DNA from 2 places in the Clostridium sp. ATCC BAA-442 genome. Region 2 is predicted to be linked to the other one. Evidence: predicted binding sites of a transcription regulator. Region 2 holds the regulator's gene; the other holds the start of a gene.
What was found. Region 2 encodes Rex, which represses fermentation and respiration genes when NADH is low (regulators of the CRP and FNR family bind a similar motif). Its sites were predicted from a motif close to ATTGTTAANNNNTTAACAAT; they were not measured.
Positions count from the first base shown of each region.

Region 1 (10,067 bases), on a different contig from region 2:
GACGGCCGTACCTACAATACCCGCCCCAACGGCAATGGCTTCGATCTGAACCGTGACGCCTCCAACCAGACCCAGGCGGAGACAAGCAACATCGCCCGCCTGATCTGCCAATGGAATCCCGTGGCCTTCATCGAGTTCCACGGTTTCACCGCTCAGTTCCTGTGTGAGCCCTGCACCCCGCCCCACGAGCCTAACCTGGAGTATGACCTCTTTGTGGAGCAGTTTCTGCTGGGGGCCGAGGCCTTCGGCAATGCCGCTCTGGCCACCATGTCCGTGCAGCACAAGGATGAATTTGAGACCAAGTATCAGACCTACTATACCCCCCTGCGCGATAGCTATGATGCCGAGACCGGCTGGGACGCCTGGGATGACCTGAGTACCAACTACACACCCAGCTATGCCATGCTCAACTGCGGCTCCATGGGCTTCACCATCGAGACTCCCTCCGGCGGGGAGAGCTCTGTCCGCTTACTGGAGAGCGGCATGTATGGCCTGTGGCAGTTCCTGTCCGACTGTAAGGATACCTGCTATGAGGCGCAGCTGGAGTTCTTCCGCCGCGCCGTGAACAACGAGGATCACCGCGACAAGATGGAGCAGTGGTACGTGGACATGAGCAACCAGACCCTGACGGAGGATACCTGGCGGGTGCCTTATGCGGGCAATGGCAAATACTTTCCCGAGTACTATGTGCTCCCCGTGGACGCGGCCGCCCAGCGTGACCCCGCCGACGCCTATGCCATGGCGGAGTTCCTGATCCGCAACGGCGTCCAGGTTTCCCGCCTGACCAGGGACACTGCGGTGGACGGCGTGACCTACAAGGCCGGCTCCCTGGTCGTGGATATGTATCAGGCCAAGCGCAACTACGCCAACTGTGTCCTGAACCAAGGCTATGACGCCTCCGCCTCCGGTTTCCCCAGCCTGTACTCCGAGTCGGTATCCAGTTTCCCCAACATGCGCGGCTTTGACTGCGCCCCCATCGACACCGTTGGGGCCTTTGAGGGGGCTCTGGAGGCGGTCACGGAGGTTCAGTCCGCCAGCCAGAGCACCGGCTCCGGCTCTATCGCCCTGCTGGCCAACAACGGCACCGAAACCGTCCGTGCCGTCAATGCGTTGCTGGCCTCGGGCAAGACGGTGGGCATGGTAACCGAGGGCGCCAATAAGGGCGACTTTGTCGTGCGCGCCTCCGATCTGGCCGCCGTGGAGCAAGAGTATGCGCTGGTGATTACCCTGACCGAGCAGATGCCCGCTGCCCGCGCTATCTCCGCCCCCACCCTGTATCTGGCCGGCCGCCACGCCGCCTTCGGCGACGACAAGGTGACTTCCGGCTACTATACCAAGTGGTTTGCCGACGGATACGGCTTCATCAACTATGACAACATCCATAACAACGGCACCTCCAACTACGATGTGATGGCCTACACCAAACACATGGGCTTCCGGGTGACCGACGATCCCGCCAAGGCGGATGTCATAGTGGGCTCCGTGGCGTTGGACAGCGGCGCCTGGGGCGAGGCCGCGGTGGAGGCCGTGAAGAGCGGTACCCCCTACATCGCAACCGGTGCCTCTACTTTGGACTACCTCCAGACTCTGATTCCCGGCCTGACCTACGAGGAGAAGGGACAGGAGGCCCTCCACCGCGTCACCTACCCCAGCGACAGCCTGGTGACCGCCAGTCAGACTGGCGACGGTGATCATGTCATCTACACCCTCAACTGCGCGGTGCTCACGGGCTACCCGGAGAACGCCGAGGTGCTTATCCGCGCCCAGGAGAAGGACAGCTTCATCGTCGGCTGTATGGCCGGCGGCAGCATGGACAACGGCGTGGAGGCCATTGCCTGGACGGACGGCACGATGGATATCACCGTATTTGCCAATTCCATTGTCAACCGCGCCCACCAGCAGGACGACTACCTCTTTGCCTCTAATGCCATCTTTTCGGAGATGCTGGCCGACGAGCCCCTGGAGTTCTCCGCCGTGACCCGCGGCACGCTGGCCCAGGAGCTCTATGAGCGGGAGGGCAAGCCCACCGGCGGTGCGGCCGGCTTTGACGATATGGCGGAGGACGCAGCGTACGCGGACGCGGTGAACTGGGCGGCCTCCGAGGGGATCATGAAGGGTTACAGCGCCGCAGCGTTTGGCCCCGGGGACAGCCTGACCCGTGAGCAGCTGGCAGTGGTTCTGTACCGCTATGCGCAGAAGAAGGGCTATGAGCTGGCGCAGGACGGCCCCGCCCCCAAGGACTTCACCGACGGCAATGCGGTGTCCGGCTGGGCCTTGGAGGCCATGACTTGGGCAGTGAACACCGGCGTACTTACCGGCAAGGAGGACGGCACACTGGCGCCTCAGGGCGCCGCCACCGCCGCCGAGGTGACCCAGGCGCTGGAGCTCCTGGCCGCTGCGGCCGGCTGAGCCTGTTTTCCCGCAGGACTGCGGCCCACACGACACAGAGAGAAGCGCGGCGCATCTGCGCCGGGCTTTTCCTGTGGGGCGGAGCAAAAAATGGGGCGGATGCGTCAGGTTTCCGGGCTTGGAACCGTACTGTAAGGTGAAAGGGGGCGAACCAATGGAGGAGGTTTTGGATCATAACCAGGAGGCGGAGCAGATTTTCCGGCAGTACGGCAGGCTGCTGGAGCTGGTGGCCGCCGCCCAGCTCCCCGGCCGCCCGGAGGACGCGGAGGAGTGCGTCCAGGACGCCGTCTGGGCCTTTGTAGAGGGCAGGGCGCCGTGGGATCCCGCGCAGGGGAGTAAGCAGACCTGGCTTTGCGTGCTGGTGCGCAGCCGGGCAAAGGACCGCCGCCGCGCCCTGGCCGCCCGGATGGAGGAGCCACTGGAGGAACACTCTGGCCTGGCGGCGGCGGATCACGCGGAGAGAGCTGCGGTGCGGGACGGACTGCGCCGGGTGCTGGAGGGGCTGAGCCGGGAGGAACGGAGGCTGTTCACCCTGCGGTTTGTCTACGGGCTCTCTTCTGCGGAGCTGGGTAGCGTACTGGGGCTGTCGCCCAACGGGGTGGACGCCCGGGTGAGCCGCCTGCGGAAGAAGCTGAAGCGGCTGCTGGCCCGGCAGGGGCTGGGCCTGTGGGAACGGGAGGGAACCAAATGAGATACTGTGATTGGGACGAGGTACTGGACCGGGATGGTCTGCTGATACTCACGGAGGAGGCGCTGACGCCTCCCAGGCGGAGCCGGGCACCCCTGAGGCGGCTGGCGGCCGCGGCGGCCTGCGCGGGGCTGGTGCTGGGACTGATGAACTACCGGGCCGTGGCCGCCGGGGTGGGGGAGCTCTGCCGCTATTTCGCAGGCATCGGCGCCACGGCGGATGACAAGGCGGAGCTCTGGGTGCTGGAGGAGCCGGTCACCTGGACGGAGGGGGACTGGACCTACGAGGCGGATGCTACCCTGCGCAGCGGGGTGCTGGAACTGGAACTCACCATGAGCAGCCGTTTACCTGCCGATCAGTTGCCCTCTCCGGTGGAGCTGCGGCTGGGCCTGTCGGCGGACGGGGAGCCGCTGCACAATGCCGTCCACACCATCACTCCCTACAGCGTGGCGGATGCCGGGGAGGGGAGCGGCTACCCCCGCTACCGCCTGGAGCAGGGCTATCAGACCACTGCATCCACCCGCCTTCGCTGTACGATGGCCGCCCCGCCGCCGGAGGACTGCGCCCTCCATGTCAGCGGTCTGGGCGTCCAGGGGGGAGTGTTCTCCCTCCGACTGGTGCCGGCGGAGACGCCCCCCACGGTACAGAAGACTTGGACGCTCCCCCAGGGGGATATGACCATCTGGGTGGCGGAGGACGGCTCGGCCATATCCGCCAGCTTCGACAGCACAGAGTGGTGGGGCTGGCCCTTCGACATCTCCTTTATCGGCGCATCGGGAGAGCGCTATCCCTGCCACGACATCACAGGCGCCTATGAGCTGGACGGCACCGAGCGGTTCGAGGCCATCAAGCCGGAGGGCATGGAGGAACCGGTGGACGCAGTGTGTATCGGCGGAGTGGCTGTGGAGAGAATTCAGGATGCCGGCGGCAGGGCCGACCACCTGTATGAAAGTCTCGACTGGGTTATCGAGCTGCCCTGAACCACGCAGAAACGTCCCCGGAGGGAATTCCCTCCGGGGACGTTTTTGGATACGGGACAGACAGGGGCTTACAGGTGGGTGTCCCTTGGCGGCCGCACGCAGTTCCTCGTCCGACCGTAGCGTGGCACACCCGGCGGGCGGGGACAGGCCACGCCCCTACAGTTCCTTTTTACAGTAAATCTTCCGGGCGATGCACCAGGAGGCGGCGTAGGCCGCCGCGCACAGGACGGTCACCAGCCAGGGCAGGGCGGCGGCCAGGCCGGGGGTGGGCGGGGGAAGAAGGCCCCGCTGGAAGAGCAAAAGCAGGGCCATGCCGCCGCCGAAGAAGAGGATGAACACAAAGTAGAGGGCCGCCCGGCTGCGGCTCACCCCCAACAGCAGGAGAAGGGGCAGGTTGACGGCGTTGACCGCCAGGGCCAGGCCGGTACAGACCAGCACCGCCAGGGACAGAGCGCTCTCCGGCCCCTCCATCAGGGCGGTGAGGAAGAGGGAAATCCCGCCGCTGAGGGCGGCCAGCAGCAGGGCCAGCAGGTACTTGCCGTCCACCGTCCCGCGCCGTCCGGAGGGGGTGGCGGCGGCGTACCGCTCCCAGTGCACAGCCTCGTCATAGCTGAAGCAGGTGGTGGGGAGAAGGGTGCCGTAGAGAACCGCCAGGCCGCACAGAAAAGAGGCGTCCAGCACTCCGGCGGCAGTGAGCGTCAGATAAAGCCCCAGCAGGAGGGCATAGTACCAAAGCTGCCGCCGGAGCAGCAGCCAGTCCTTGCAGAGCAGTCCGGCCATGCTTAGAACTCCTTTCGGGCATAGATGGCCTGGGCAATACAGTAGGAGAGGGCGAAGCCGCCCACGGCCAGGATGGCAAGCAGGCCGGGCAGGGCGGTGAGCACCCACGCCGGGGGCGCGGGGAGGGCGAGGCCCCGGTCGGCCGCCAGGCCCAGCAGGGCGAAGCCGGCGAAGACCAGTAAAAAGAGCGCCATGCTCACCATGCGGGCCTTCTCCGCCCCAAACTTGAGCAGCAGGGGGAGCGCCACCGCGTTCATGATCAGGGCGATCCCCGCACAGGCCAGGGCGGACAGCAGCAGCTCGGACAGGGACTCCTCCAGCCCGCCGGCCAGGGCCAGCACGACCAGCAGCAGGGAGACAAACACGGTGCTGGCCAGGGTCACCAGCAGGGTGAACAGGTACTTGCCTGTCACCACCCCCCGGCGGCAGGCCGGGGTGGCGATGGCGAAGCGGTTCCAGCGGCTCACGTCGTCGGAGGTGACGGTGGTCATAGGGGTGATCAGGGACATGAGCACCACCATGCCGCACAGCACCGAGGCGGTGAACACTCCCGACAAGCACAGGCCGCCGTAGACCAGGAAAAAGACCAGGTAGGTAGTCAGATGGCCCTTAAGGGCCAGAAAATCCTTGTAGATGAGGCCGGTCATCGGGCATCCCCCTTTACGGTAAAGACCATAATATCCTCCAGCGACACCGGCTCCACCGCCAGCTCGGGGTGGAACCGGGCGAAAGCCCGCCGGTTTTTCACCAGGGCCTCACAGCCGAACTGGCCGGAGCGCACCCCCACCAGCAGGGCGGGGTCCACCCGCTCCAGCTCGGAGCGGCCGCACACCAGCTTGCCGTAGGTGTCCAGCAGCTCATCCTTGGCCCCCGACACCGCCACCCGCCCCCTGTGGAGGTAGGTCACATAGTCGGCCACCTTCTCCAGATCGCTGGTGATGTGGCTGGACAGGAGAATGGCGTGCTCCTCGTCCTGAATGAACGCCAGGAACTCGTCCAAAATTTCGTCCCGCACCACCGGGTCGAGGCCGGAGGTGGCCTCGTCCAGGATCAGCAGGCGGGGCCTAGCGGCAAAGGCCGCCGCGAGGGACAGCTTCATCTTCATGCCCTTGGAGAAGGTCTTGACCAGCTTTTTGCTGGTGAGGCCGAATTTCTCCAGGTAATGCTGGTACAGGGCTCCATCCCAGCCGGGGTAGAGGCGGGCGAGAATGCTCCCCACCTGGGGGGCGGAGAGGCCGTCGTGGAAGGTGGTCTCGTCCAGCACCACCCCCACCTGGGCCTTGACCGCCCGCTCGTCCGCCAGGTTGTCCAGGCCCAGCACCTGGATCTCCCCGCCGTCCCGGCGGACCAGGTTGAGGATGCACTTGATGGTGGTGGACTTGCCTGCGCCGTTCTCCCCGATCAGGCCCATGATGGTGCCGCCGGGTACGGTGAAGGACACGTCGTCCAGCTTGAAGGAGCCGTAGTCCTTGGTGAGATGGGACACTTCCAATGCGTTTTTCATAGTGTTTCGTCTCCATACAGAAGGTTGAGGGTCTCGGTGAGCTCGGCCAGGGTGACGCCGCCGGCCTTGGCGACGTCCACCGCATGGGACAGGTGCTCCTCGGCCCGGCGGAGGGTGTCCTCCCGCACCAGCTCCGGGTTCTGGGGCGCCACAAAGCACCCCTTGCCCGGCACAGTGGTGAGAAAGCCCTCCCGCTCCAGCTCCTCATAGGCCCGCTTGGTGGTGATGACGGAAATGCGCAGCTCCTTGGCCAGCAGCCGCATGGAGGGCAGGGCCTCGCCCTCCTTCAGCTCTCCCCGGAGAATGAGGCCCTTCATCTGCCGGGTGATCTGGTCATAGATGGGTACGCCGCCGGAATTGCGGATGATGATGTCCATGGTACACCTTCTTGATGTCATACTGTATATATTCAGCATACACAGTATGACATATGGAATTCCCCTTGTCAAGAGGGAAAATGAGGGTTACACTGTTGGTAGCTACAAAGGGGGTTGGAAAGCATGTACGCACCCATACTGGAGATTGACACCAGGAAAATCGAGGAGAACGCCCGAAAGCTCCACACCTTCTGCGCCCTGCGGGGGGTGGAGCTGGCCTTTGTCACCAAGGGCTTCTCCGCCCGCCCCGGGGTGATCCGGGCGGCCCGGGCCGGCGGCGTCACCCGCTTCGCGGACAGCCGCCTGAAAAACATCATCGCCGCCAAGACCGCCATACCCGGCCTGCACTACCTGCTCATCCGCATACCCGCCATTGACGAGGCCGAGGAGGTGGTGCGCTGGGCTGACTGTAGCCTCCAGAGCCAGATTGAGGTCATCCGCGCCGTGTCCGATGCGGCCGTCCGGCAGGGGAAGATTCACCCCATTATTCTCATGGTGGACGTAGGGGATCTCCGGGAGGGGGTGTTCGGCCGGGAGCAGCTGGAGGAGATTGCGGGGCAGATTCTGGGCTGTCCCGGTGTGGAGCTGGTGGGTCTGGGCACCAACGTGGGGTGTTACGGAAGTATCCTGCCCTCGGTGGAGAACACACAGATCCTGGTGGAGTTGCGGGACTTCCTCAATGAGAAGTACGGCTTCCATATCAAAACCCTGTCCGGCGGCTCCACCTGTACGCTCAAGCTGCTGGAGGAGGGGCGGCTCCCCGCGGGCATCAACCACCTGCGGGTGGGCGAGGGGCTGCTCTACGGCGAGGACACCACCGGCATGCGCTTTCTGGAGGGGTACCACACCGACGCCTTCCACTTCAAGGCCCAGGTGGTGGAGCTGCGCCGCAAGCCGTCGGTGCCCATCGGGGAGCACGGCCGGGACGGCAAGGGGGATCTGCCCGAATACCCCGACCGGGGGGTCCACCTGCGGGCCATCTGCGCCGCAGGCAAGCAGGATGTGGCCTGGGCCGCCCTCACCCCCACCCTGCCGGGGGCGGAGATGATCGGCGCCAGCTCCGACCACCTGATTGTGGACGTGGAGGGGTGCGGAGGCCGGGTAAAGGTGGGAGACTGGCTGGACTTCCGCTGCGGCTATATGGCGGTGCTGGACGCCACCACCTCCGCCTATGTGGACGTGCGGGAGGTGTGAGCGGCCGCCTCCGTGGGCAGAACGAAAACGAGAGCGGAGGCCGTCCGGCTTCCGCTCTCTTTGGTTGGATTCACTTACTTGTGGTCCACAGAATACATATGGGTGATGAGGTCCAGCACCTTGTTGGAGTAGCCGATCTCGTTGTCGTACCAGGACACGACCTTCACGAAGGTGTCGGTCAGGGCGATGCCGGCGGTGGCGTCGAAGATGGAGGTGCGGGTGTCGCCCAGGAAGTCGGAGGACACCACGGCGTCCTCGGTGTAGCCCAGGATGCCCTTCAGCTCACCCTCGCTGGCCTTCTTCATGGCGGCGCAGATCTCGTCGTACTTGGCGGGCTTGGCCAGGTTGACGGTCAGGTCCACCACGGAGACATCCAGGGTGGGCACGCGCATGGACATGCCGGTCAGCTTGCCGTTGAGGGAGGGGATGACCTTGCCCACGGCCTTGGCGGCGCCGGTGGAGGAGGGGATGATGTTGCCGGAGGCGGCGCGGCCGCCGCGCCAGTCCTTCTTGGAGGGGCCGTCCACAGTCTTCTGGGTGGCGGTGGTGGAGTGGACGGTGGTCATCAGGCCGTCGGTAATGCCCCAGTTGTCGTGCAGCACCTTGGCGATGGGGGCCAGGCAGTTGGTGGTGCAGGAGGCATTGGAGACAAAGTTCATGCTGGAGTCATAGGTCTCGTGGTTGACGCCCATGACGAACATGGGGGTGTCGTCCTTGGAGGGGGCGGACATGACCACCTTCTTGGCGCCGGCGTCGATGTGGGCCTGGGCCTTCTCCTTGGTCAGGAACATGCCAGTGGACTCCACGACATACTCGGCGCCCACCTCGCCCCAGGGGATGTCCTTGGGATCCATGCAGGCGAAGAACTTCACAGTCTTGCCGTTGACGATGATGGCGTCGTCGGTGTACTCAATGGTGCCGTCAAACTGGCCGTGCATGGTATCATAACGCAGCATGTAGGCCATGTAATCGGGGGTCATGAAGGGATCGTTGATACCCACGAACTCGATGTCGGAACGGGAGATACCCGCGCGGAACACCAGACGGCCGATCCGGCCAAAGCCATTAATGCCAACTTTAATGCTCATAATGAATCGCTCCTTCGTTCTAATTTGATTCTTAAATGATTTCCAATTGCGCGCCTCCATTATAAACGAATCCGCGCCGAATGAAAAGGGGGAAAACAGAAAACTTACTGGGGAAACTGTATAAATTTACACCGGCACTATCGGTAAACGCGGTGGTTTCGACATGATTCGACATTTCTGCTTGAGCGGCGGGTCGGATTTTGCTATACTGACGTTATCATACCCTTACAACTTTACGGAATTCCTGCGCAAGCTATGGCAGGACTGGAAAGGAGGTCGGCGGCATTTGGATGAGAAGAGAGAGGATCTGGGACCGCTCCTGGTAGAGCAGCTCCGTCAGCAGATGAACAACCTGTCCGCAGCGATTCAGTTGCTCACGCCGGTGGTGCGGGAGAAGGCGGGGCCGCAGTACGACCCCTATTTGGCCATTCTGCACCAGAGCCTGTACCGGTTGATTCGTATGGTGGGCAATCTTGAGTATCTGGAACTGCCTGAGGGAGAGCTCCCCCTGCGGGAGGGCACGCTGGATCTGGCCGGGCTGTGCCGGGAGCTGGGGGAGCAGGTGTCTCCCCTGACGGCGCTGGCTGGCATCCGCTTTTCCTATGAGGAGGAGATAGGGAGCCTCCTCACCCATGGAGACGGGGCCCAGCTCCGGCGGCTGCTGCTCAACCTGATCGCCAACGCCGTCCGCGCGGCGGGAGAGGGCGGAGAGTCCGGCCTGCGCCTGGCCCGCCGGGGCGGGCGGGCGGTCCTCACCGTGTGGGACAACGGACCGGGTTTTCTCCCGGAAACCGATGAGCGGGAGCTGCTTCAGCGGCCGGGCAGCCTGGGTCTTGGACTGAAGGTGGCCCGCCGCATCGCCGCCCTCCACGGGGGGAGCATCGTCTTTGAGCAGCGGGAGGAGCGGGGCTCCCGGGCGATCGTGTCCCTGCCCCTCCGGCCGCCGGAGCCGGGCGAGCTGCTGAAAACGCCCCGGATGGGGTTTGACGGCAGCGGCGGATTTTCCGACACGCTCATCGAGCTGGCAGGCGTGCTGCCCTACCGGGC
Region 1 is NZ_CAXSQB010000027.1:29,515-39,581, reverse strand. It holds gene ACESY8_RS12335 (S-layer homology domain-containing protein) at 1-2,409, shown strand, start outside; gene ACESY8_RS12330 (RNA polymerase sigma factor) at 2,564-3,100, shown strand; gene ACESY8_RS12325 (hypothetical protein) at 3,097-4,077, shown strand; gene ACESY8_RS12320 (ABC-2 transporter permease) at 4,234-4,857, opposite strand; gene ACESY8_RS12315 (ABC-2 transporter permease) at 4,860-5,504, opposite strand; gene ACESY8_RS12310 (ABC transporter ATP-binding protein) at 5,501-6,361, opposite strand; gene ACESY8_RS12305 (GntR family transcriptional regulator) at 6,358-6,738, opposite strand; gene ACESY8_RS12300 (alanine racemase) at 6,862-7,932, shown strand; gene gap (type I glyceraldehyde-3-phosphate dehydrogenase) at 8,007-9,020, opposite strand; gene ACESY8_RS12290 (sensor histidine kinase) at 9,307-10,067, shown strand, end outside.
Region 1: a site for Rex is predicted at 9,048-9,067, ahead of gap (type I glyceraldehyde-3-phosphate dehydrogenase). Genes of this name have one in related genera too.

Region 2 (14,264 bases):
CCTGGCCCTGTGGTGGGCTTACCTTTATATCAACGACCTGCGGTACAATTTCGGACACCTCAAGGAGCAGAGCCTGTGCGCCGCCTGTGTGCGCCTGCTCCGGCGGCAGATCCTGCGCCACCCCGCCGCCCAGCGGGCCGACCGGCGGATGATCTGGCAGTTTGCCGCCTGCCTCCCCTTTTTCCTGTTCTGCGCCCTGTCCGTGCCGGCCTTTCTGGTGTTCCGTCTGCCCCTTCCGCTGCTGCTCCTGCTCTGTATGGCCGGGATCGTGCTGATCGGTCTCCAGGTGTGGCTGGTCAGGGAAAGCCGCCGCTCTGCCGCTGAGCTGGACGCCCTGCTGGCCTGCATTGAGGCCGCCGGGGCGGGAAGGCTGGAGGGAGCCCCTCCCCTGCCGCCGGACTCAGATTTCCACGGTGCAGCGGAGCAGCTCTCCCACATGGAGGAGGGTCTGCGTACCGCATTGGCCGAACAGGTGAGGAGCGAGCGGATGAAGGTGGAGCTGATCACAAACGTCTCCCACGATCTCAAAACCCCCCTCACCTCCATCATCAGCTATACCGAGCTGCTCCAGCAGGAGGAGGGCCTGCCCGACCATGTGCAGGACTACATTCGTGTCCTCTCCGACAAGTCCAAGCGGCTCCAGGTCATGGTGCGGGACGTGTTCGAGGTGAGCAAGGCCGCTACGGGCAACCTGAGCGTAGATATAAAGCCGATTGATTTTGCAAAGCTGCTTCGCCAGACCCTTGCGGACATGGGTGAGGCCATCGAGGAGAGCGGCCTTGCCCTGCGGCCCCGTCTGCCGGAGTCCCCGGTCTGGATCGCCGCCGACGGCGACCGGCTGTACCGGGTGTTCCAGAACCTGATCGGCAACGCCCTCAAGTACTCCCTGGAGGGCTCCCGGATCTACCTGGAGCTGACCGCAGCAGACGGGCAGGCCGCGGCGGTGCTCCGCAACACATCACGGGAGGAGCTGCCCGACGGGGTGGATCTCACCGAGCGGTTCGTCCGGGGGGACGAGAGCCGCACCGACGGGGGCAGCGGCCTGGGCCTGTCCATCGCCCGCACCTTCACCGAGGCCTGCGGCGGAACTTTCTCCGTCCAAACGCAGGCGGATCTCTTCACCGCCTCCGTCTCCTTCCCCCTGACCAGGGAACGACCGCCCAAGGAGGAGAGCGCGGTATGAGACGGCTATGCGCGTGCTTTGCCGCCCTGGCGCCGGCCATTCATGACTTCCTGCGGATTACCGGCCATCAATAGGACTACAGTACCGTTTTAGAAGCCGAGGATGCAGCCTCCCCCTGTCCGAAATGAGTTTATCAACGCAGCACCCGGTATACCATATATAAAATCCGGCAACTCCCATTTTGGGGAGGGCCGGATTTTATTTGACGAATCTTTGCATTTATACTACAATAAGAGTATTATCAGGCGATTTGAAAGCGAGGAAAATGGTATGCCAGACAGCAACTCAAGCCACAATCCCCTCGGCTCCCTCCCCATCAATACCCTGCTGCCCAAATTCGCAATCCCTTCCATTGTCGCCTATCTGGTCACCTCTCTTTATAATATAGTGGATCAGATCTTCATCGGCCAGGGCGTGGGATATTTGGGAAACGCCGCTACCAATGTGGCTTTCCCCTTCACCACCGTGTCCACCGCCATTGCCCTGATGATGGGCATCGGCACTGCTGCCAACTTCAACCTGAATTTAGGGGCCGGAAATGAGGAACGGGCTCGCCGGGTGGCCGGCACCGGACTGTCCTGTCTTGCGCTGTTCAGCCTCACCCTGGGCCTGATCGCCTTGTTTTTCCGAGGCCCACTCCTCAACCTGTTTGGCGCTACGCCGGAGGTATTGCCCTACGCCATGATCTACACGGGCATTACCGCCTTCGGCCTGCCTATGGTCACCTTTACCACCGGGGCCAGTTCCCTGGTCCGGGCCGATGGAAGTCCCACCTACTCCATGCTCTGTACCCTCTCCGGCGCGGTACTCAACACCATATTGGACCCGGTGTTTATCTTCGGTCTGGACATGGGCGTGGCCGGGGGCGCGCTGGCCACCGTATTGGGGCAGGCTCTCTCCCTGGTCATGGTACTGTACTATCTGTTCCGCACCCGCATCCGTACCATCCGCCTGACGGCGGCCTCCCTGCACCCTTCCGGGCCACTTCTGCGTGCCATCTGCTCCCTGGGTGTTTCCCCCTTTTTAAATCAGATGGCCATGTTCCTGGTGCAGATCACCCTCAACAATACCCTGACCTACTACGGTGCGCTCTCCCACTACGGTGAGGACATTCCCCTGGCGTGTGTTGGGGTCATCTCCAAGGTCAACATCCTGATGCTGGGCTTTACCTTGGGTATCTCTCAGGGCTGCCAGCCCATCTTCAGCTACAACTACGGCGCCCGGCAGTATAGCCGCGTACGTGAGGCCTACCGAAAGGCCATTGTCGCCGCGTCCGTAATCTGTTGCATTGCCTTTGTGTGCTTTCAGCTCTTTCCCCGGCCGATCGTGGCACTGTTCGACCCCTCTGGCAGCGAGGAGTATTTTCAGTTCGCCGAGCGGTATTTCCGCATTTATATGTTTATGACACTGGCCAATGCCTTCCAGCCCATTACGGCCAATTTCTTTACCTCCATTGGCAAGGCCAAGCGGGGCGCACTGATCGCCCTCACCCGGCAGGTGATCTTTCTCATTCCTCTGATTTTGATCTTCCCCCTCTTCCTGGGGATTGATGGCGTCATGTACGCCGGTCCCATCGCCGACAGCGCGGCAGTAGTGGTGGCCCTAGCCCTAGTTACCCGGGAAATGAAGCGGATGCCCCACGTGGACGAACCCGTGGCGGCAGATACGCTGGTGTAGCTGGCTCCAGCGGCGGCGGGCAATGTGGGCGGCGGCATCACCGCCAGTCTCTTAGGCCTCTAGGGTCAGCCAATCGGCCCATCCCATACTCTTTTCTCGATACTGGCACCATAGGGAGGTGGCCCTGGGCGGCCGTTCCGGCTGCCGGTATCTGAGGCTGTCACCCCAGCTTTTCCGGCTGCTGCGTGGACCATATGCGTCCCCCAAATAACCAAACAGGAGGCGCCCCACGGGGTGCCTCCTGTGTTTACTTTCACAGATACAGCTCGGGCGGCTTGTCCCCCTTGGTCAATGCCTCCTCCAAATGAGCCGCTGTAGCGGCAAAGGCGGGGCCTTCCACCCGTCGGCTGCCCGCCGGGCAAGCCCGGACACAGGCCAGGCAGCGGATGCACTTCTCACCGTCGGTCGCACGGGGCGCGGCAGGATGGATGGCCTCCACCGGACAGGCCCCGACGCAGCAGCCGCAGCGGGTGCAGGTATCGTCCCCCACTGGGTAGAACGGCGCCCTCTGAAAGCTGCGGTAGGGCCGGTTCCCGGGCAATTCCGGGGCGCACCAAGGCCCCGACAGCTTCTCCGCCGCCCGGCGTCCCAGCTCCGCGGCCGCCGCCAGATCCCCTGCGTTGGGTCGCCCCACGGCTACCTTGGCGGAAAATGTGTGAGGCGCTACAAAGGCCCCCGCCGCCAGAGGGCGGAACCCCCGGGCGGCACACAGGTCGCTCAGCTCCGCCAGCGCGTCGTCAATGAGCCGGTTGCCATACACAGCCAGCAGCACCGCCGGAGTCTCCTCCCCCTGTAGGCCGTCCAGCAGCCCTGGCACCTCCGGCACTCGGCCGTAATAAACCGGTACGCCCAGGACAACTACATCATCTGCGCCGAACATATGAACTTTGCGCCGCTCCTCCGGCCGGGTCAGGTCCACTTCTCCGCCCATGTGTGGCATAGCTGCCGCCACAGCCCGGACATAGGTGCGCGTCCCGCCCGTGGGACTGAAATAGAGGGCTGTTGTACGTCTCTGCATGTGTTCCGCTTCCTTTCCACTTGTTTGATACACAGGAACGTGGCGTGGGGAAAAACACCCCACGCCACGTCTGCCTGTTTGCCGTTCGGCTATTGTACTGCCTTCTCAGCAGCAGCTGTTCCCGCAGCCGTTGTTGCAGCCACAGCCACCACAGCCGCAACCGCCCCAGCTCCCGCCGCCGCAGCAGCAACAGAGCAGGATAATGATCAGAATGATCCACAGGCAGCCGCCGCCGCCAAAGCCACAGCCATTATTGCACCCCATATGAAGTACCTCCTGGTTTGATGATGGAAACCAGAGGCGGAGCGGTGGGAGTACCGCCGTTCCGGTCCGGTCTCACTTCATACTATGCCGGGGACGCAGAGGGGTGCTTGGTACAAATTCTTTTTATTCCAGCTCAAAGGCGCCGGTATAGAGCTGATAATAGAGTCCGTGCTGCCGGATGAGATCCTCGTGGTCGCCCCGCTCTACAATGCGGCCGTGATCCAGCACCATAATGGCATCAGAGTTGCGCACAGTGGATAGCCGGTGGGCAATGACAAAGACGGTGCGGCCGGTCATCAGGGAGTCCATGCCCCTCTGGACGATGGCCTCAGTGCGTGTGTCAATGGAGGAGGTAGCCTCATCCAGGATCATCACCGGGGGATCGGCCACAGCGGCCCGGGCAATGGCGATGAGCTGCCGCTGGCCCTGGGACAGGTTGGCACCGTTGCCGGTGAGCATGGTGTCGTACCCCTGGGGCAGGCGGCGGATAAAGTCGTCTGCGTTGGCCAGCACGGCGGCGGCCTCGACCTCCTCGTCGGTGGCGCTCAGATTGCCGTAGCGGATGTTTTCCCGCACGGTGCCAGTAAAGAGGTTGGTATCCTGAAGCACAATGCCCAGGGAGCAGCGCAGATCCGGCTTATGAATATCGTTGATAGAGATGCCATCATAGTGGATCTTGCCGTCCGCGATGTCGTAGAAGCGGTTGATCAGGTTGGTAATGGTGGTCTTACCCGCGCCGGTGGCGCCCACGAAAGCCAGCTTCTGGCCGGGCTTGGCGAAAAGGCTGATGTCGTGGAGGATGGTTTTGCCCTCCTCATAGGCGAAGTCCACATCATCAAAGCGCACGTCGCCCGCCAGCTTGGTATAGGCGAAGCTCCCGTCCTCCTGGGGGACCTTCCAGGCCCACAGATTGGTGCGCTCACTGGTTTCCTGGAGGGCGCCGTCCTTGTTATAGGACACGTTGACCAGGGTGACGGTGCCGTGATCCTCCTCGGAGGGCTCATCCATCAGGTCAAAAATCCGTTGAGCACCGGCCAGAGCCATGACCACAGAGTTGAGCTGCTGAGAGATCTGGCTGATTGGGTTGGTCAAACTCTTGGAGAGCTGGAGGAAGGATGCGATGACACCCAGGGTAATACCGCCCCCCAGGCCATTGAGGGCCAGCGCTCCGCCCACCATGGCGATGACCACATATTGGATGTTGCCAATGTTGATGAGGATGGGCATGAGGATATTGGCGTACTTGTTGGCCTTATAAGCGCTTTCAAACAAGGCGTCATTCACACGGTCAAAGCCCTCCTGGGCCTCCTCCTCGTGGCAGAAAACCTTGACCACCTTCTGGCCGTTGATCATTTCTTCGATATAGCCGTTCAGATCGCCCAGCTTCACCTGCTGGCGGACGAAGTAGCGGCCGCTGCGTCCGGCCAGGAACCGGGTCACCAGCAGCATGCACACGATGCACACGATTACCACGCCAGTGAGAGTGAGGTTGAGTACAATCATGCTGACAAAGGTGACCACGATCATCATCAGGGAATTGATTACCTGGGGAATGCTCTGGGAGAGCATTTGCCGCAGGGTATCCACGTCGTTGGTGTAGACGCTCATCACATCGCCGTGGGCGTGGGTGTCAAAATACCGGATAGGTAGCGTCTGCATGTGGCCGAACAGATCGTCGCGGATCTTCTTCTGCACGCCCTGGGAGATGGTGACCATCAGGCGGTTGTAGGCCAGGGCGCACAGGGCGCCCACCACATAGAGGCAGGCCATCAGGAGCAGAGCGTGGAGCAGGCCGGTGAACACCGGGTGTTCCATGGCCAGCAGAGGCGTGATATAGTTGTCGATCAGGGCGCCCAGGAAAATGGAGCCGGCCACAGAGGCCACCGCGCTGACCAGGATGCATACCAGCACCAGAAAAAAGCGGATCAGGTAGCCCCGGCCCACATAACTGAGCAGGCGCCGGACCGTGTGGGACTTTTTCTTCGGCATCTTATTCATCCTCGCTCCCTCCCTTCGTCTGGGATTCATAAATTTCCCGGTAGATCTCACAGCTCTGGAGCAGCTCGCCGTGGGTGCCCATGGCGGAAATCCTTCCGCCATCCATCACCAGGATTTTGTCCGCGTCCTCGATGGAAGAGATACGCTGGGCAATGATAAACTTGGTGGTGTCGGGGATCTCCTCCCGGAACGCCTTGCGGATCAGTGCGTCGGTTTTGGTGTCCACGGCGGAGGTGGAATCATCCAAAATCAGAATCTTCGGCTTCTTCAGCAGGGCCCGGGCGATACACAGGCGCTGCTTTTGGCCGCCGGACACATTGGAGCCGCCCTGCTCAATATAGGTATCGTACTTGTCGGGGAATTCCTGGATAAAGGGGGCAGCCTGGGCCAGCTTGCATACCCGGACCATCTCCTCATCGGTGGCGTCCTTCTTACCCCAGCGCAGGTTCTCCTTAATGGTGCCGGAGAACAGCACGTTCTTCTGGAGCACCATGGCCACCTGCTCCCGCAGGGCGTCCATGTCGTAGTCCCGCACATCCACACCGCCCACCAGGATGCGGCCCTCGGTAGCGTCGTACAGCCGGGGAATAAGCTGCACCAGAGTGGTCTTGGAGGTGCCGGTGCCGCCGAGAATGCCCACCGTCTCACCGGACTTGATGTTCAGGTTGACGTTTTTCAGGCACTCCTTACTGGGGTCCTTGGCGTAGCTGAAGCTGACGTTCTCAAAGACTACAGAGCCGTCCTTGACCTCCTCCACCGGATTCTCCCCGTTGCACAGGTCGCTCTCCTCGTTGAGCAGCTCGGTAATACGCTCGGCGGAGGCGCGGGCCAGGATGATCATGACCAGCACCATAGAGAGCATCATCAGGCTCATGAGGATCATCATGATATAGCTGAACATACTGGTGAGCTGCCCCACATCCATGCTGCCGCCCACTACCAGATGGGCGCTCAGCCAGGACACGGTCAGAATACACGCATAGACGCACAACTGCATCAGCGGCATGTTGAAGGCGATGAGCTTTTCCGCCTTGGAAAAGTCCATATAGATCTCCTGGGAGACCTTCCCGAATTTTTCCTTCTCGTGCTCCTCACGCACAAAGGACTTCACCACCCGGATGCCAAGCAGGTTTTCCTGTACCACATTGTTCAAGTGATCATACCGCTTGAACACCCGCTCAAAGATGGGGTGGGCTCCGGTCATAATAAAGAACAGGCCCAGGCCCAGGATGGGGATCACCACCAGGAAGACCAGCGCCAGTCTGGGGTTGATGGTAAAGGTGAGCACCCATGCACAGATAAGCATGATGGGACAGCGCACAGCGATGCGGATGATCATCATAAAGGCCATCTGTACGTTGGTCACGTCGGTGGTCAGGCGGGTAATGATACCGCCGGTGGAGAATTTGTCGATGTTGGAAAAGGAAAATTTCTGAACATTCCGATACATCTCCCGGCGCAGATTACGGGAGAAGCCGGTGGCCGCCCGTGCGGCATAACGGCCGGACAGGGCGCCCAGCAGCAGAGCCGCCAGGGCCATGAGGACCACAATGCCGCCGTAGTAGAAAATACGTTCCATATTTCCCGCCTCAACGCCCTGGGTCAGCAGACGGCCTGTCATCATGGGAATCAGGACATCAAAGGCCACCTCGCCGATGACAAAGATCGGCGTCAGAATCGTGTCCTTTTTGAACTCCTGAATACAGCTCACAAGTCCGCGTTTTTTCTTCATGCACATTCCTCCTTGGGGATTGATTCGCTTGCTAACTGTTAGCCTCCTCACAGTCTTTGCCGCAGGTGCACCCGGCCGGAAGTACAGACGGCTCCATCAGGTTCTGCTTCATTTTTGCAATGGTCATCATGAACTGCTGCAACTCCTCAGCGCCGATTCCCTTGGTCAGCGCTGCCTCTACCTGTGTGATGCGCGAGGCAATCTGCTGGTTCAGGGCCTCCGCTTTCGGCGTTGCCATCACCTGCTTGAGCCTGGCGTCACGGGATACGGAGCACCGCATCACAAATCCCTCCTCCTCCAGGCGCTTCAGCAGCCTGGACGCGGTGGAGCGGCGGATATAAAACGCCTCCTCCAGATCCTTCTGAAAGATTTCCTGATCCCGATTATGGCACAGAAATCCCAGAAGCATCCCCTGCATCTCGGTAAAAACATCGCATTCCGGCTGGCCGGAGAGTTCCCAGACCTTGCGCCGGATCAGATTGGACAGCGCCTTGACCTCGTAACCCGCATGGCGTTCTTGCCGCATTCAGACACCCCCTTCCATGCAAGCTGTTTTACAGAGTTTATTTTAGTTATCTTGCTAACAGTTGTCAATGAGCAACATTTACAAAAAGACCCTCCGGTAAACCGGAGGGTCTTTCCATTCAGCTCAGCCTGTCCACGGTGACGCCGTTCATCACCGCCTGAAATACGGCTTTGTCCACGCCGCTGCTGGCAGCCGTCCTGTCCAGCAGGATGCCGCTGCCGTCCTTCAGAGGGGCCGACAGTGCGAAATAGGACAGATAGGCCACCTGGGCCCGCAGGAAGGGGCTGCCTGTCAGCTTGGCCTGTTCCGCAGCGTTGAGCACACCAAACTCCACGCTCTTGCCCACGGCATTGGCCCAGGAGAAGTCAGGCGATGCCCCGCTGTCCGAGTAGCCCAGCGCCCGCAGAAGAAAGGTCATGTACTCCCCTGCCGAGAGCTGTGCATCCGGTCCAAAGTAGCGCTGTCCACCGGCACTGATGTTGTTGCCCTTGGTATAGCCCTTTTCATAGGCATAGGCCACATAGCGGTCGCACCAGGCAGGGGTGTCCGCAAAGGGGTTGGCCGCTGTGCTGCTCAGCGCAGCCCCCTCCTCCCCGATCAAACGCAGGAACATGACCAGTCCTACGATACGGGTAGGAGCCTGCTCCAGATCATACCCGGAGCCGTAGGCCGTTCCAGTGCCCTGGAACAGCCCCATCTGCTTTAATGCGTCGGCCAGAGCATTATAGTCCAGCCCCGCTCCGGAGGACACGGTATAGAAGCCCTCTACGCCCAAAACCGCAGTATCAGAGGTGATTGTCACTGCCGCTGTGGTATTTTCGGCCGCTAAGACGCGGTGACGTGCGGTCAGCGCGGTGCCGGAGGCGACGGTCTGCCCCACCGTAATATCCACCACACTGCCGCCGGAATAGGACACGGTTCCGCTTCCAGCCAGGAGCAGCAGCCCGGAACCGGCAGGCAGGCTGACCACGTCTCCCCTTTTAAAGCGGAAATCCGTGATTGAGGCGGCATAGCACTGTTCTCCACCTGCCCGGGCCAGATAACCGCTGTGCCTGGCATTCAGATCCGCCAGCACAGAGTCGTAGACGGTCTTTGTCTGCTCCGCGATGCGTGTCTCCGCCTGCCGCAGTACGTCCGGAATATAAGTGTCGTTCAGGTAGCCCTGCGTTACAAGGCTCTCCCCTGTTCCCGTATCGGCGGCATATACTGCCGCACAGCCTATCAGGATGACCAGGGCAAGCAGGCCAACGGCAAGTCTCTTCATGGTACCTCCGAAATCATATAGCTCAGCGCCAACAGGCTGTCGGCAAAGTGGACGTTCTCAATCACTATGTCCGGCGCGTCCACCGTCAGCTCAATATTGGTGAAATTCCAGATTCCTTTCACGCCGGAGGCCACCAGCCGACCGGCGATCCGGTTGGCCACGCTCCGGGGAACCGTCAGCACCCCGATGCTGGCCGGATGCTGGCCCAGATACTCCTCCAACTGATCCACGTGGTGGACCGGCACCCCGGAGAGTCTCTGCCCAACCACATCCGGCGCCACATCAAAGGCGGCCGAAAGCGCCACACCGGAGCGCTCGAAGTGAAAGTTTTCCATCAGGGCCCGGCCCAAGTTGCCCGCCCCCAGAATGACCGCGTTGTGGCCGCGGTTCATACCCAGAATGTCGGAAATCTCCCCCCGCAGATTTTCAATATTATAGCCGTAGCCCTGCTGGCCGAACCCGCCGAAGCAGGAGAGATCCTGCCGGATCTGTGAGGCGGTCAGCCCCATGGATTTGCCCAGCGCGTTGGATGAAATGCGCTCCACACCGGCCAAATAGAGGTCGTTCAGGTGGCGGTAGTACCGTGGGAGGCGACGTATCACCGCACTGGACACTTTATCTTTTTTCATAGCTCCATCACTCTTCTTCTTGTTCCAAAGCGGTACCGCACGTAACTCGCCCGTTCCGCTGCAAGATTCCTATTCAGTTTACTCGAAAGAGGGGCCGATGTCAACGTTCTTTTCCCTGGAACCGCCTTCCGGTCCGGTGCATAGAGTGAGGAAAAGGAGGAATGCCAATTGGCCTCGATTGGAACCATTGTCACCCGCGTATATACCTCCCGGGCCCAGCTCCCGGTGCCGGGTGCTACTGTAGCGGTGACGCAGAGGGCGGGTGGCGGGCGGCATACGCTGCTGGCCTTACGGGTGACGGACGAAAACGGACGCACCGCGCCGATCCGCGTCGCCACACCCGAGCCGTCTGCCAGTGAATCCCCAGGGACAGAGTCCCCCTTCGCCGTCTGTGACATCTGGGTGGAGGTACCGGGCTATGAGATGCTTCTGGTGGAGAATGTCCAGGTCTTTCCTAATACGGAAACACTACAGGAGCTGGAGCTGATTCCCCTGCCGGAGCAGACCTCGTCGTCTACCCGGGGGGAGATCGTGGATATTCCACCCCAGGATCTGTAAGGAGGTACCCCCATGCCGACCACACCTGTAACGCCCTATGTCCCACAGTACATCACCGTGCATCTGGGCGCCCCCAGCGCCGCTGCGGAAAATGTGACGGTTTCCTTCCCGGAATACGTTAAGAATGTGGCCTCCAGCGAGATCTATCCCACCTGGGAGCCGGCGGCTATCCGTGCAAACATCCTGGCGATTATTTCGTTTGCCCTCAACCGGGTATATACCGAATATTACCCCAGCCGCGGCTACCCCTTCAACATCACCGCCAGCACGGCCTACGACCAGAAATTCATCAAAGGGCGCAACATTTTTGAGAACATCAGCCAGATGGTGGATGAGATCTTCAATTCCTACATACGGCGCACCGGCTTTGTGGAGCCCCTGGCAGCCAAATTTTGCAACGGCACCACCACCACCTGCGACGGTCTCTCCCAGTGGGGCAGCCAGGCCATGGCAGAGCAGGGCGCCGACTCCGTCACCATCCTGCGAAACTATTATGGCGACAATATCGAGATCGTGAACAATGCTCCTGTCATGGGTATCCGCAGCTCCTACCCCGGAACTCCGGTGCGGCTGGGCGACCGGGGGGAGCCGGTGGTGCGCATCCAGACCATGCTCAACCGCATCTCCCGCGATTACCCCGCTATTCCGAAGGTTCAGCCGGTGGACGGGATCTTCGGAGCGTCCACCGAGCAGTCGGTCATCAAATTCCAGCAGATTTTCAGCCTGACGCCGGACGGAGTCGTTGGAAACGCCACCTGGTATAAGCTGGTCTTTCTGTACGTGGGCGTTCTGGAATTGGCGGAGCTGGTCAGCGAGGGTCAGACCTTCTACACCACCTTGGTGCCCGTCAACCGCCCCGATACCATTTCCCTCGGCGACACCGGAGAAAATGTCAAGGTAATACAGTACCTTCTCTCTGTGGTGGCGGAGTTTTATAATAACATCCCCCCGGTGGCTGTGGACGGGATTTTCGGGCAATCCACCCAAAACGCAGTCCTGGCTCTTCAACAGATGGCTGGTCTGTACCAAGACGGCGTTGTAGGCGAGGACACCTGGGCCGCACTCTACCGATTTTATGTCGGCATAGTGGATACCATGAGCCAATATACCAATGTCATCCCAGAGCAGTTCCGGCCGGAGCTTCCCGAGAGCGAAGCCACCAGCCTGACCCAGTACCCCGGCCAACCCATGACACTGGGCAGCACCGACGAGAGAGGAGAAGACGCCACATGATTCGCTCCCAACTCCACCTGATTGGACAGCCCGTACGCAGCCTCCAAACCATGCTGCGCACCATTTCTTTCGCTTACCCCTTCCTCCCCCGTCTCACGCCGGACGGAATTTTCGGCGAACGCACCCTAGAGGCCGTCATGCTCTTTCAGAGGGAATTTTTCCCTCCGGTCACCGGACAGGTAAACCAGGCCACCTGGGACGCTATCGTTTCCTTGTATCACCAGGTGGTTTCCCGCCTCACTCCGCTGCCCACCCGCAGCTTTCCAAGTCCAGAGTTTTCCGTCGCACCGGGTGAGGCCAGCGTTCATCTTAACCTGGTGCAGTCCATGTTCTGCGGGCTGTCTCGGGTCCTGAACGGCGTGGAAACCTGTGATGTCTCCGGGGTAAACAATGCCGCCACCGAGCACAACATCAAGTGGATTCAACATCTGAATCACCGTCCGGAAACCGGGACGCTGGATCAGGAGAGCTGGAATACCCTCAGCCGCCTCTATACTATGTTTGTCACCAGCGCCCAGTCGCCCTGGACTACGCGGCCTGAGCTTTTTATGCCCTGACGCGGCATATATGTGTAAGGTGGGTGCCCTGTCCATAGCAGGGCACCCACCTTGTCTACAGTTTCAACTACAGGTTACAGTACCAGACTGGGAGCTGCATAGGTGCGGCCCGCCAGCTCACTGTTGAGCATGTAGAGGCCTTTGGCATCGTCGCCGTAGAGCTCCATCTTTTTGATCATATCCTCGGCGGTCTTCTCCTCCTCGCCCTGCTCTTTGACAAACCAATCCAGGAACTGCATGGTGCGGAAGTCCTTGACCTCATAGGCTGCATCGTAGATCGTGTGAATCAGATTGGTGACATACTGCTCATGGGCCAGGCCGGCCTTGAGCACCTCCAGCCTGCCGTTGGGGGCGGCGGTGGGCCTGGCAATGCCCTCCAGCACCGGGCGGTGGCTGTTGTTCTGGAGATACTGGAACATAAGCATGGCGTGATCCCGTTCCTCCTGCGCCTGCACCTTGTACCAGTTGGCGAAGCCGTCCAGTCCCTCGTCCTCGAAGTAGGCGGAGAACTCCAGATACAGGTAAGCGGAGTAGAACTCCTTATTGATCTGCTCGTTCAGCAGAGAGGCAACTTTTTCGTTCAGCATAATAAATACACTCCTTTCTCATCTGGATGGCATAAGAATACCACGGATTTTATTCTGTTACAACTGTAAATTCCACTCAGAAATTCCTCTGCGCCCTAACAATGGCCGTAGGCAACAGAGGACAGGATACCGGTTAAAACAGTCCGTCGAACAGGGTAATCTGACTCGTATCCGGCATGGCCCAGGGGCGGCCGCGCCGTCCCTGGGGTCCCGTTTCCCTCCATCTGGCGGGACGAAATCAATTCGCCCCGCCATCGAGGTTTTGCCTGCGGCAAAACGCTCGGACGCTACAGGCAGCGGACGGCATGCCGGTTAAAACAGTCCGTCGAACAGGGTAATCTGACTCGTATCCGGCATGCCGTCCAGAGCACCAGCGGCCTTGAGCTGCTCGATGTGGGTCTTGGAGACCTTGGGACAGGCTGCGGAAAACTCCTCGATGGATATAAACCGCTTTCCCTCCCGCTGCTCCATGATAGACCAGGCCGCCGTCTCGCCCAGACCAGGCACAGAGGTGAAGGGGGGCAGCAGGCTTCCCTTCTCATTGTCTGGCAGGAAGTTGACCGCGTGAGAGCGGTAGAGATCCATGTGCTCAAAGGTGAACCCCCGCAGATAGAACTCATAGACCACCTCAAGGGTGACCAAAATATCCTCCTCCACGGGAGAGGGCTTCTCCTTGCTCTCAATCTCCCGCATTTTAGCCTTACACACATCCATCCCCTGGCACATGAAGGTGGCGTCGAAGGCCTTGGCCCGGATGGAGAAGAAGGCGGCGTAGAAGGCCAGGGGGCGGTGGACCTTGAACCAGGCGATGCGGAAGGCCATCATGACATAGGCCACCGCGTGGGCCTTGGGGAACAGGTACTTGATCTTCTTGCAGGAGCCGATGTACCAGTCGGGTACGCCGGCGGCCCTCATCTCCTCCTCCGCCCCATCCGGCAGGCCCCGGCCCTTACGCACCGACTCCATGATCTTGAAGGCCCGCTTCTCCGGCATGCCGCAGGAGATGAGGAAGAGCATGATGTCGTCGCGGCAGCCGAT
Region 2 is NZ_CAXSQB010000040.1:12,791-27,054, reverse strand. It holds gene ACESY8_RS14815 (sensor histidine kinase) at 1-1,183, shown strand, start outside; gene ACESY8_RS14810 (MATE family efflux transporter) at 1,454-2,860, shown strand; gene ACESY8_RS14805 (4Fe-4S binding protein) at 3,114-3,878, opposite strand; gene ACESY8_RS14800 (hypothetical protein) at 3,984-4,142, opposite strand; gene ACESY8_RS14795 (ABC transporter ATP-binding protein) at 4,266-6,140, opposite strand; gene ACESY8_RS14790 (ABC transporter ATP-binding protein) at 6,133-7,872, opposite strand; gene ACESY8_RS14785 (MarR family winged helix-turn-helix transcriptional regulator) at 7,904-8,398, opposite strand; gene ACESY8_RS14780 (hypothetical protein) at 8,517-9,662, opposite strand; gene ACESY8_RS14775 (redox-sensing transcriptional repressor Rex) at 9,659-10,291, opposite strand; gene ACESY8_RS14770 (hypothetical protein) at 10,460-10,849, shown strand; gene ACESY8_RS14765 (peptidoglycan-binding protein) at 10,862-12,082, shown strand; gene ACESY8_RS14760 (peptidoglycan-binding domain-containing protein) at 12,079-12,639, shown strand; gene ACESY8_RS14755 (ferritin) at 12,714-13,226, opposite strand; gene ACESY8_RS14750 (PolC-type DNA polymerase III) at 13,539-14,264, opposite strand, start outside.